One region of the Plantactinospora sp. BC1 genome, then DNA from elsewhere that is predicted to be linked to it. Evidence: riboswitches for the same ligand, from Rfam matches in the RefSeq annotation. Region 1 holds a riboswitch; the other holds the start of a gene.
What was found. Region 1 has a riboswitch for cyclic di-AMP ahead of C6361_RS33905 (coiled-coil domain-containing protein). Riboswitches for the same ligand answer to the same signal wherever they lie in the genome.

Region 1 (4,981 bases):
CGAGGTACGCCTGGCCGACTCGCCGCTGGACGACCGGATCCGGATCTGGACCGTACCGCCCGAGCGGCTGCACGGGCCGATCCGTCCGGAGGTGACCGCCGGCAGCCTGGCCGGGCTGGCTCCGGGGACGGTGGCGGTGAGCCGGCAGCTCGCCGCCGACCGGGGCGTCGGGGTCGGCGACCGGATCGCCCTCGGGCTCGGCCCGCCGGGGCCGCTGACCGTGGTGGCGGTCTACGACGACAGCCCGGTCGACGGTGCGGCCCTGGTCTCCTGGGCGTCGTTCACCGGCGCGTACGGCCCCGGGGAGCCGGACCGGCTCCTGGTCGACCTCGCCCCGGGGGTGTCGACGGCGGCGGGCCGGCAGGCGCTGGACGCGGCCCTGGCCGACCAGCCGGCGGTCCGGGTACGCGGGCTCGCCGACCAGGCCGACGCACTCTCCCGCACCCTCGACGAACTGCTGGGGATCTTCGCCGCCCTGCTCGGCATGTCGGTGCTGATCGCGGTGCTGGGCATCGGCAACACGCTCGCGCTCTCGGTCGTCGAACGCCGCCGCGAGTCGGCGACGATCCGGGCGCTGGGCCTGTCCCGCCGGCAACTGGCGACCATGCTGCTGACCGAGGCGGCGCTCGCCGGCACGGTCGGGGCACTGGCCGGGATCACCCTCGGGCTCGGTCTCGGCTGGACGGCGGCGATGGGCCTGATCAGCAGCTACGGGCACGGGCTGCCGGCCGTACCCGTCGGTCAGCTCGCCCTCTGCGCCGCGCTGGCCGCCTCGGCGGCGGTGCTGGCCAGCCTGCCGCCGGCCCGGCGGGCCGCCCGGGCGCCGATCGCCGCCACCCTCGGCGACGAGGGATAGCGATCCGGTCGTTTACCGGATGGGACGACCTCACCGGCCGGCAGTATCGACGGCGGGGGCGACCGGGACGGAAGGAGGCGGGTTGGGGGCCGGGCACGACCACGGGGAGCGGTTGACCTGGGCGGCGGAACGACACCGGGGACGGCTCTGGGCCGCCTTCGGGCTGCTCGCCGTCCTGATGGTGGTCGAGACGGTCGCCGCGCTGGTCACCGGCTCGCTGGCGCTGCTCTCCGACGCCGGGCACATGTTCACCGACGTGCTCGGGATCGGGATGGCGCTGGCCGCGATCACGGCGGCCCGGCGGGCGGTCGGTGACCCGCAGCGCACCTTCGGCCTCTACCGCCTGGAGGTGCTGGCCGCGCTGGCCAACGCGGTACTGCTGTTCGGGGTGGCGCTCTACGTGCTGGTCGAGGCGGTACGCCGGTTCGACGACCCGCCCCGGGTGGCGGCCGGCCCGATGCTGGTGGTGGCCACGCTCGGCCTGCTGGCCAACGTCGCCGCCTTCGGCCTGCTCCGGGCCGGTGCGCGGGAGAGCATCAACCTGCGCGGCGCCTATCTGGAGGTGCTCGGGGACCTGCTCAACTCGGTGGGGGTGATCGTCGCCGCCGTGGTGATCATCCTGACCGGCTGGCGCTGGGCGGATCCGATCGTGGCGCTGGCGGTCGGGCTCTTCATCCTGCCCCGCACCTGGCGGCTCGGCCGCAGCGCCGTACGGATCCTGGTGCAGGCCGCGCCCGAGCACCTCGACGTGGCCGCCGTACGGACCCGGCTGGCCGGGGTGCCCGGCGTCTGCGACGTACACGACCTGCACGTCTGGACCCTCACCTCCGGGATGGAGGTGGCCTCGGCGCACCTGAGGCTGGACCGCGACGCGGAGGTCGGTACCGTACTCGCCGCGGCCCGGTCGGCACTGCGCGAGGACTTCCACATCTCGCACGCCACGCTCCAGGTCGAGCCGAACACCGCTCCCGGGGGCTGCGGTCCCACCGACTGGTGACCGGCAGCCACGTCGCGTCACGCATGGTCAGCCCGAGACGCCGCTCTCCCGGGTCCGCCGACCGTCGAGACTCACCGATAGTTAGCGGCATCTTAAGTTTCCGGCGGGCGCTGGACATCTTTGTCCGGATACATCCGCCCAACTGGGAAAATCGCGAATCTAACTCCGGCAACGCCACGTATCCCCGGACGGCGACTGCCGGTAAGCTCGGCTCCGGTCTCCGCCGGGCGGCGCCCTCCGGCGCCTGCGGGGACCGTCGCCTAATCGCACGCGCGAGCCGGGGAACCACGTACCAGGGGTGTATCCGCGCCAGCGGTAGGGATCTTCCGTCCCGAACCCGTCAGCTAACCCGGTCGGCGGCTGACGGAAGGACATTGTCATATGCCGTTCCTGGCACCCACCCGACACGCTCCGGCGTCCGCGCGGAGCGCCACGAGACCGTACCGGAAGGCCGCGACCACCGCGGCCCTCGCCCTGGGCATGGTCCTCGCGGCACTCGGCGGCGCACCCGCGCACGCGGCACCGGAGTACGCGACCCCCGGGGCGCTGGCCGCGGCACCCGGCGGCGACGACATCGACGGAGGCACGGACAGCCTGCGCGAGCAGCTCCAGGCCGCCAGCAAGGGCTATCTGACCGCCAAGACCAAGTTGGACAACTCCGTCAAGCGGCAGAAGGAACTGAACCAGCAGCTCGCCACGCTGCGCACCGAGGTGACGACCCGGAGCGAACGGGTCGCCGAGATGGCCGGCATGGCGTACCGGACCGGTCGGCTCGGACAGGTCTCCGCGCTGCTCAACAGCGGATCTCCGACCAGCCTGGTGGACCGGGCCGCCGCACTCGACACGATCTCGGCGAACGAGAGCCGGGAACTGCGCGGGCTGCGGGAGAGCCTGGACAAGGAGACCCAGGCCAAGGCGGCGCTCGACAAGGAGATCGGCGAGCAGCGCAAGCAGGTCGAGGTGATGGAGACCCGCAAGAAGCAGGCCGAACGGGCGCTGGCGGCGGCGAACAACAGCGGCGGTACCGGCTCGGGAGTCAGCGGCAGCGGGGGCGGGTCGGCCCGACCGGCACCCCGCAACGCCGACGGCTCCTTCCCCGACGAGTCGTGCAGTCTCGACGACCCGACCACCGACGGCTGCATCACCGCGCGCACCCTGCACGCGTTGAAGCAGGCCCAGGCGGCCGGCTTCACCCGGTTCGTCTCCTGCTTCCGCAGCGGAGGCAGTGGCGAGCACCCGAAGGGTCAGGCCTGCGACTTCGCCGCCCAGAAGAACGGGTTCGGCGGAGTGGCGACCGGCGGCGACCGGACGTACGGCAACAACCTGGCGGCGTACTTCGTGCGGAACGCCGATCGACTGGGCGTGCTGTACGTGATCTGGTTCAAGCAGATCTGGCTGCCGAGCAGCGGTTGGAAGACGTACAACGGGGGCAACGGTGACCCGTCCAGCGACCACACCAACCACGTACACCTGTCGATGAACTGATCCACCGCGCCACGCACCATCGCGAACCGCCGGCACCGCCCGCCACCCCTGGGCAGTGCCGGCGGTTCTCGCTCTCAGCAGCCGATCCGGGTCGAGCCGAGCGCCACGTCGTCGAACCAGAGCGTGTTCGCGCCCTCGCCGTAGCTCTCCCAGCCCAGCCGCAGGTCGGTCAGGTTGGGCCGCCAGTTGGCCCGGTTGTACCACTGCCCGTCGACGTCGTGCGTGGGCGTACCGTCGGCGGTCAGCCCGGTCACCGCGGTCCCGTTGACCCAGGTGGAGAGCCGGCCCTGCGCGCCGTCCACCATGAACTCCAGGCAGGTCCACTGGTTGACCGGCAGCGGCGCGCTGAGCGCGACGCCGTTCGGGCTCTGCTCCGGCAGGGTGGCGTCGTCCGACGCACGGTTCCATTGCAGGGCCCGGTTCTGCCCGCCCATCCGCAGGTCACGGTTGCCGTCGGCGGCGTCCCGCATGGCCAGGAAGGTCACGTGCGAGGTCGGCAGCGCGGTGGTGTGCCGGACCCAGAGCCGGGCGTAGCGCACCGCCCCGACGCTGCTCAGATCCCGGGTGGAGCCGACGAAGACGTGGTTGCAGTAGCCGACGGCGCCGTTGATGCGTACCGACCGGGTGCCCTGGTGTGCGACCGAGGTGTCGATGCTGGCGGTGCCGCTGCCGGAGCAGTCCGGGTAGCTGACGCTCCAGTCGCCGGAGGGTGCGGTGCCGGTCTGGTTCTCGAAGCCGTCGCAGAGCACCGCGCCACCGCAGCCGCCGCTCGGCGGCGGGGTGGTCGGCGGCCGGGTCGGCGGCGGCGTCAGCGTCGGCGGGACGCTGGTTGGCGGGGTCGTCGGCGGCCTGGTCGTCGGTGGTGCCGTGCTGGGCGGGGTGGTCGGCTCGGCGCCGTTGCACGGTTCGCCGTTGAGGGTGAATCCGGTCGGTGCCGCCGAACTGGCGGCGTAGCTGCCCTGGACGCCGAACTCGGCGGAGCCGCCGGCCGGCAGCGACCCGTTCCAGGCCACGTTCCGGGCGGTGACGGTCGCGCCGGACTGGCTGACCTCGGCGTTCCAACTGCTGGTGATCCGCTGGTCACCACCGTAGGTCCAGGTCACCGTCCACCCGTTGACCGCGGTGTCCCCGGCGGTCACCCGGACGGCGGCGGTGAAGCCTCCGGTCCACTGGTTGGCGGTGTAGTCGACCAGGCAGCCGGCGGCGGCCTGCGCGGTCGGCGTCAGACCCGTGCCGAGTACGGCGACGCTGCTCGCGGCGATCGCGGTCACCGTGGCCAGGGCCAGGGAGACACGACGGTACGGTGCGGAGATCCGCATGGGAGTTCCTCTCGGACGACTGCCGGCCCGTCGCCGCCCCTGGCGCGTGCCGGCAGTGCTGTTACGACAACGAGTGACCGACTCCCGAGATCACCTGTCCAGCACGACACCGGCCAGCCCGTACCGGTCGCGTGGTGGCGCCGACCAAGCTTAGAGACAGCCATCGATGCAAGCAACCGAGGCGACCGCCGGCCAGCGACAATGGCGGGATGACGATCGCCCGCTCGCTGCTGCTGTTCCTGCTCGCCGCCGTCGCCGAGATCGGCGGCGCCTGGCTGGTCTGGCAGGGCGTACGCGAGAACCGCGGGCTGCTCTTCGTCGCCG
Region 2 (4,981 bases), 1.1 Mb from region 1:
GCAGCCGGTGCTGGGCGGCGGTCCAGAGCGCCTGCGGCGAGTACTGGAACGAGCCGTCCCCGATCACCGCTACCACCGGCCGGTGCTGCCCGGTGTCGCGCTGGGCGAGCGCGATGCCGACCGCCGCAGGCAGCGCGAAGCCCAGGCCGCCGCTGGCCATCTTGAAGTACGAGCCCGGTCGGGTGATGGTCAGTTGCCGGTGCAGCACGCTGAGGTTGGAGGGGGATTCGGGGACCACGATGCCGTCCGCCGGCCATTCCGCGGCGAGCGCCCCGAAGAGTGCCTCCGGGGTCAGCGGGGTGCCGGGGTCCGCGTCGGGCACGGCGGGGCGGGTCGGCGGCATCGGCCGGTCGGTGGCCGGCAGCCGCTCGGTCAGCCCGGCGCAGGCCAGCGTCACGTCGCCGACGAGGCTGTCGCCGACCGGTGCCCGGGCCGCCTCGGCCGGGTCGTCGGTGACGTGCAGCAGCCGGGTACCGTCCGGCAGGTAGCCTCGCCGACCGGGGACGTACGGGTAGTAACGGAATACCGGGGCACCGATCACCAGTACGGTGTCGTGGCCGACCAGTTTCTCGGCCAGCGGGCCGATCGCCGGCGGCAGCAGTCCCTGGAACTGCGGGTGGTCCTGGGGGAAGCCGACCCGGTCGGCGAAGGGCGGCTGCCAGACGGGTGCCCGGGTCCGTTCGGCGAGGGCGACCGCCTCGGCCCAGCCGGCGCTGCGGTCGACGCCTGAGCCGATCACCAGCATGGGGTGTCGGCTGGCCGCCAGGATCTCGGCGAACCGGTCGAGTTCGGCCGGGTCGGGGGCGACCCGGGTGCTGACCCGGCGTACCGGCGCCGTGCCGGTGGCCGGCTCGTCCCAGTCGTCCAGCGGCAGGGAGAGGTAGACCGGCCCGGCCGGCGGCTGTACGGCGGTGGCGAGCGCCCGCATGAACGCCTCGGGAATGTCCTGCGCGCGCAGTGGCTCGTGACTCCATTTGACGTACGGCTCGGGCAGTTGGGTGGGGCGCACGTTGGTCAGCATCGGCTCGGACAGATTCATCGTCCGGGTCTGCTGACCGGCGGTCACGATCATGGGTGTCTTGTTGTGCCAGGCGGTGACGAGGCTGCCCATTCCGTTTCCGGTGCCGGGTGCGGTGTGCAGGTTGACGTGCACCGGCCGGCCGCTGGCCTGGGCGTAGCCGTCCGCCATCGCGACCGCGGAGGCCTCCTGGAGAGCCAGAACGTAGCTGAAGTCGGCCGGAAAGTTCTTCAGGAATGGCTCCTCGGTGGAGCCGGGGTTGCCGAACAGGGTGGTCAGGCCGAGGGAACGGAGCAGGTCGTAGGTAGCTTCGTGCACCGTCGTCATCGGAAGGAGCCTCCTGCGGTCTTCGTCCCCATGTTCGAGCCACCGGACCAAGCCGGCATTTCCGTCATACCGTACGCGTACATGATCATGCCGGTTTATCCGCCGGTCGCCTCCCGGCCCGGCTGCCCGGCCGACGCTGTCCCAATCGCGCTCCGAGTCACTGTTTTCGCTGTTCAGTGGGGTTGGCAACGACAGAAGTCGACCAGTAATCTCGGCGAGTCTGGTCCGGCCCCTTGGTCGCCGTACGGGTGACACCGGAGCAGACCCGCCGAGTCGTTACGTAACGAGCCGGGGACCCACAGTTATCTGGGGTGAATCCGCGAGCCGCTGTGGCCCGCGGTAGGGCGGCCTTCCTGCCCGAATCCGTCAGCTAACCCGGTAGGCGGTGTCGGAAGGAGTAGCTGTTCGTGCGGCACCACCCGGGCCCCGGCCCATCCCCCCAGTTCCCTCGCTGCGTCGCGCCCCCGCCCCCGGCCGTCGCGGCCGTCCCGGACCACCCGGTCCCCGGCGGCCACCCCAACCTGGCCCGATAGCGGTCCGTGACGCCGAAGTCGTCGACGCGCGGGCACCCCGCCGGCCCGCTGGCCGGCAGTTTCCGGTGAGGCCGCCGGTCGGCCGCGACGGATCGTGGTGGCGCTGATTCCACCGGTACGCCGATAGCGGCGCCAACCCGGTCGGCACACCCTCGGTCCGTCCCGCCGAATGCGTATCGGCGGACCTTTTCCCGTGCGATTCCGTGCGATTTCGCGTCACGTTTCCCCGCAGCAGCGAAAGAAACGTCGCGTCATTTCTCGCCCCCCGGTGATAGTGGCGCGCATTTCCTCTGGAGGACAACGTTGAAGCACGCAATTAACGGGCGGTTCCGGACCGTCATGTCGGGCCGACGTAACCGGCTCGCGCTCGCCTCGGCAGCGGTGCTCGCCGCCGCCGCGTCCACCGGGGTCGTGCTGACCTCGGACGGTTCGGCCGAGGCACCGCAGCCCTCGACCGTCGCCGTCGCCGACCTCGGCGCCCCGGCGGCGGGTCAGGCCGGAGCGGCGGTCACCACCGCACCGGAGACGACCGCACCCGCGACGACCGCACCGGCGACCCCGTCGCAGCCGGCCACCAGCGCGCCGGGCACCTCCACGCCCAGCGCGGCGGCGAAGGCGGCTGCGGCCAGCACCCCGAGCAAGCGCCCGGCACCCCCGGAGTCGAAGCTGCTGGACTACCAGTTCCAGGCCCAGATCAACGGCTGGTACTGCGGCCCGGCCGCCACCCGGATCGCGCTGACCGTCCGGGACAAGAAGCCCAGCCAGGACGCCGTCGCCGCCGACCTCGGCACCACGATGAGCGGCACGAACTCGGCCCAGGACACCACCCGGGTACTCAACAAGATCATCGGTACCGACTTCTACCGCACCACCGCCATCCCCGGCGGCGCGGCCACCCCGGCGCAGATGGACCGGCTCCAGGCGGACGTCGTGCACGCCGTCACCAGCGGGTACGCCGTGGTCGTCAACATCGCCGGCTCGGCCACCGACCTCGCGGGCGGCTGGCACAGCTACCCCGGCGGGCACTACCTGACCGTCGTCGGCTACCGCGACGACGGCCGTACGGTGAAGATCGCCGACCCGGCCATCCCGGGCGAGGACAGCAACTACTGGATGACCACCATCGACCTGGCGAACTGGGCGGCCACCCGGGGCTACTCGTCCTGATCCGCCCCGTCCGCCGGTAGCAGCACCGACGACCCGCCGGTAGCAGCACCGACGACGCCGGCCCGACCCACCCACCCGGACGACCCGTGCCGACCGGGGGCGTGGGACGGGCCGGCGTCGTCGTCGCGAGCGGTTCCGCGCCCGGCCTCGGTCAGTTGCGGATCACTGGCCCTGCCACACCGCCTGGGCGCCGGTGTCACCGGTACGGAACACGTAGTACAGGGTGATCCCGGCCGCCGCCAGGGAGAGCACCCCGAGCACCAGGGTCAGCACCGGTGACCCCTTGGCGGTCGCGGCGGCGGTCCCCTCCGTGCCATCGGCGCCACCCTCGACCCCGGCGGTCACCGGTGCGGGGGCGGCGGTCCGGGGCCTGACGAGGAAGACCAGCGCCAGGGCCAGCACCCCGAGCACGAGCGTCGCGTACAGGGTGTTGGTGCCGAGGTCCTGGTGCTCCGCCAACCTCGGGACGTACTCCGGGCTGACCCGGTTACGGGACTCCAGCCGGGCGAGGAAACGGTCGCCGGAGAGCTTGGCCATCAGCGCGGCGAGCGGGGTGGCGACCGCGAGCAGTCCCAGCACCCAGCGCAGGTGCGGGCGGACGAACGGCAGGAACGCGTACCCGACCGCGGTCAACGCGAGCAGTGGCACGAAGACCACCGCGGCATGGACCAGGAACGGGTGGGCGGGAATGCCCATGAACTCCTCGAGCACCGGCGCCTCCTCGGCGACAGATCGGCTGGCGACAGACAGGGATGGACGACAGGCGTACGGGCCGGTGGACGGCGGCCCGGCAGCCTGGCGGATCGGCGGGCTTTCCAGAACGTTGACATGGTGCCCGGGGTGCGCACCCTTGACAAGGGCGACACCGTAACGCGGTGGTGGTGCTGTTCAAAGAGGACGGACGTCCGGGTCGGGCGGCGGCTCGCCGACGACGTACTCGGCGTACTCGGCGACCGGGGTGAAGCCGAGCCGGTCGTAGAGCTTGTACGCCGCCGTGTTCTCCGCGACGACGTTCAGCGCCACCGTGTCGACGGTCTCCAGCAGCCGCCGGCAGAGCGTCGCCACCGCCGTACTGGCCAGCCCCTGTCCCCGGTACGCCGGAGCCGTCGTCACGTTGCCCAGCGCGCTCACCCGGTATCGCGGCGACCAGACGTGCACCCCGGCGACGGAGACCAGTTCGCCGTCCCGGCGCAGCCCGACGTAGTGACCGGTCTCGACCATCCGGGGGTCGAACCAGTTGTCCGGATAGGCCGTCCGGTAGAAGGCCGTCAGTTCCGGTATGTCGGCCTCGGTCAGCACCTCGCCGCCGGACGCCACCCGGGCCAGCCGGTCCGGGTCGGTGAGCGCCATCTTCAGGTGCGCGCCGCGCGACCTGAGCGGGTACTCCCGGGCCAGCACCGCCTCGCCACCGGGGGAGAGGTGTGCCTCGAAGTGCCGGGGCAGCAGCGGGAGAAGACCGGTGAGCAGCTCGGTCAGCACCGCCGGTGAGCGGTGCAGCGCCAGCAGCACCGGAGTGGACCCACCGTGGTAGAGCAGCGCCACCGCGTCGTCGCGCCGATACCAGGTGGTGTACGGCCAGTAGAAGTCGTCCAGGTCGCCGAGCTCGTACGCGTGCAGGTGCGGGTCGCGGCGCAGCAGACCGGCCAGTTCGTTCCGGTCGTGGCTGGTCCTGATCATCGTCACCGACGCATCATGGCACAGCCCTCGCGCCGGGAGCGTGCGCTCAGGGGACCGGCGCGGGGCGGGGCGACGGTACGGACTGGGCAGCCCCGGCACCGTCCAACTGCCGGCGGGCCTCGTCGAGGAAGCCGTCGGCGTAGCGCTGCTCCGGGAAGTCCCCGAGATAGCGGGTACGGGTCCGCCACCGCACCTCGGCCAGCGGATCGGTCTCCAGCAGCCGGTCCAGTACGTCGTCCAGATTGGACATCTGCGAGTC

Region 2: another riboswitch for cyclic di-AMP. It lies ahead of C6361_RS28930 (C39 family peptidase); the one in region 1 lies ahead of C6361_RS33905 (coiled-coil domain-containing protein).

The regions. Positions count from the first base shown of each region.
Region 1 is NZ_CP028158.1:7,723,155-7,728,135, forward strand. Features, by position in the region: gene C6361_RS33895 (ABC transporter permease) at 1-856, shown strand, start outside; gene C6361_RS33900 (cation diffusion facilitator family transporter) at 939-1,853, shown strand; cyclic di-AMP (ydaO/yuaA leader) riboswitch at 2,101-2,228, shown strand; gene C6361_RS33905 (coiled-coil domain-containing protein) at 2,235-3,338, shown strand; gene C6361_RS33910 (cellulose-binding domain-containing protein) at 3,413-4,657, opposite strand; gene C6361_RS33915 (YnfA family protein) at 4,867-4,981, shown strand, end outside.
Region 2 is NZ_CP028158.1:6,598,564-6,603,544, forward strand. Features, by position in the region: gene mdlC (benzoylformate decarboxylase) at 1-1,345, opposite strand, end outside; cyclic di-AMP (ydaO/yuaA leader) riboswitch at 1,602-1,745, shown strand; gene C6361_RS28930 (C39 family peptidase) at 2,218-3,045, shown strand; gene C6361_RS28935 (DUF2231 domain-containing protein) at 3,208-3,756, opposite strand; gene C6361_RS28940 (GNAT family N-acetyltransferase) at 3,934-4,722, opposite strand; gene C6361_RS28945 (CDP-glycerol glycerophosphotransferase family protein) at 4,769-4,981, opposite strand, start outside.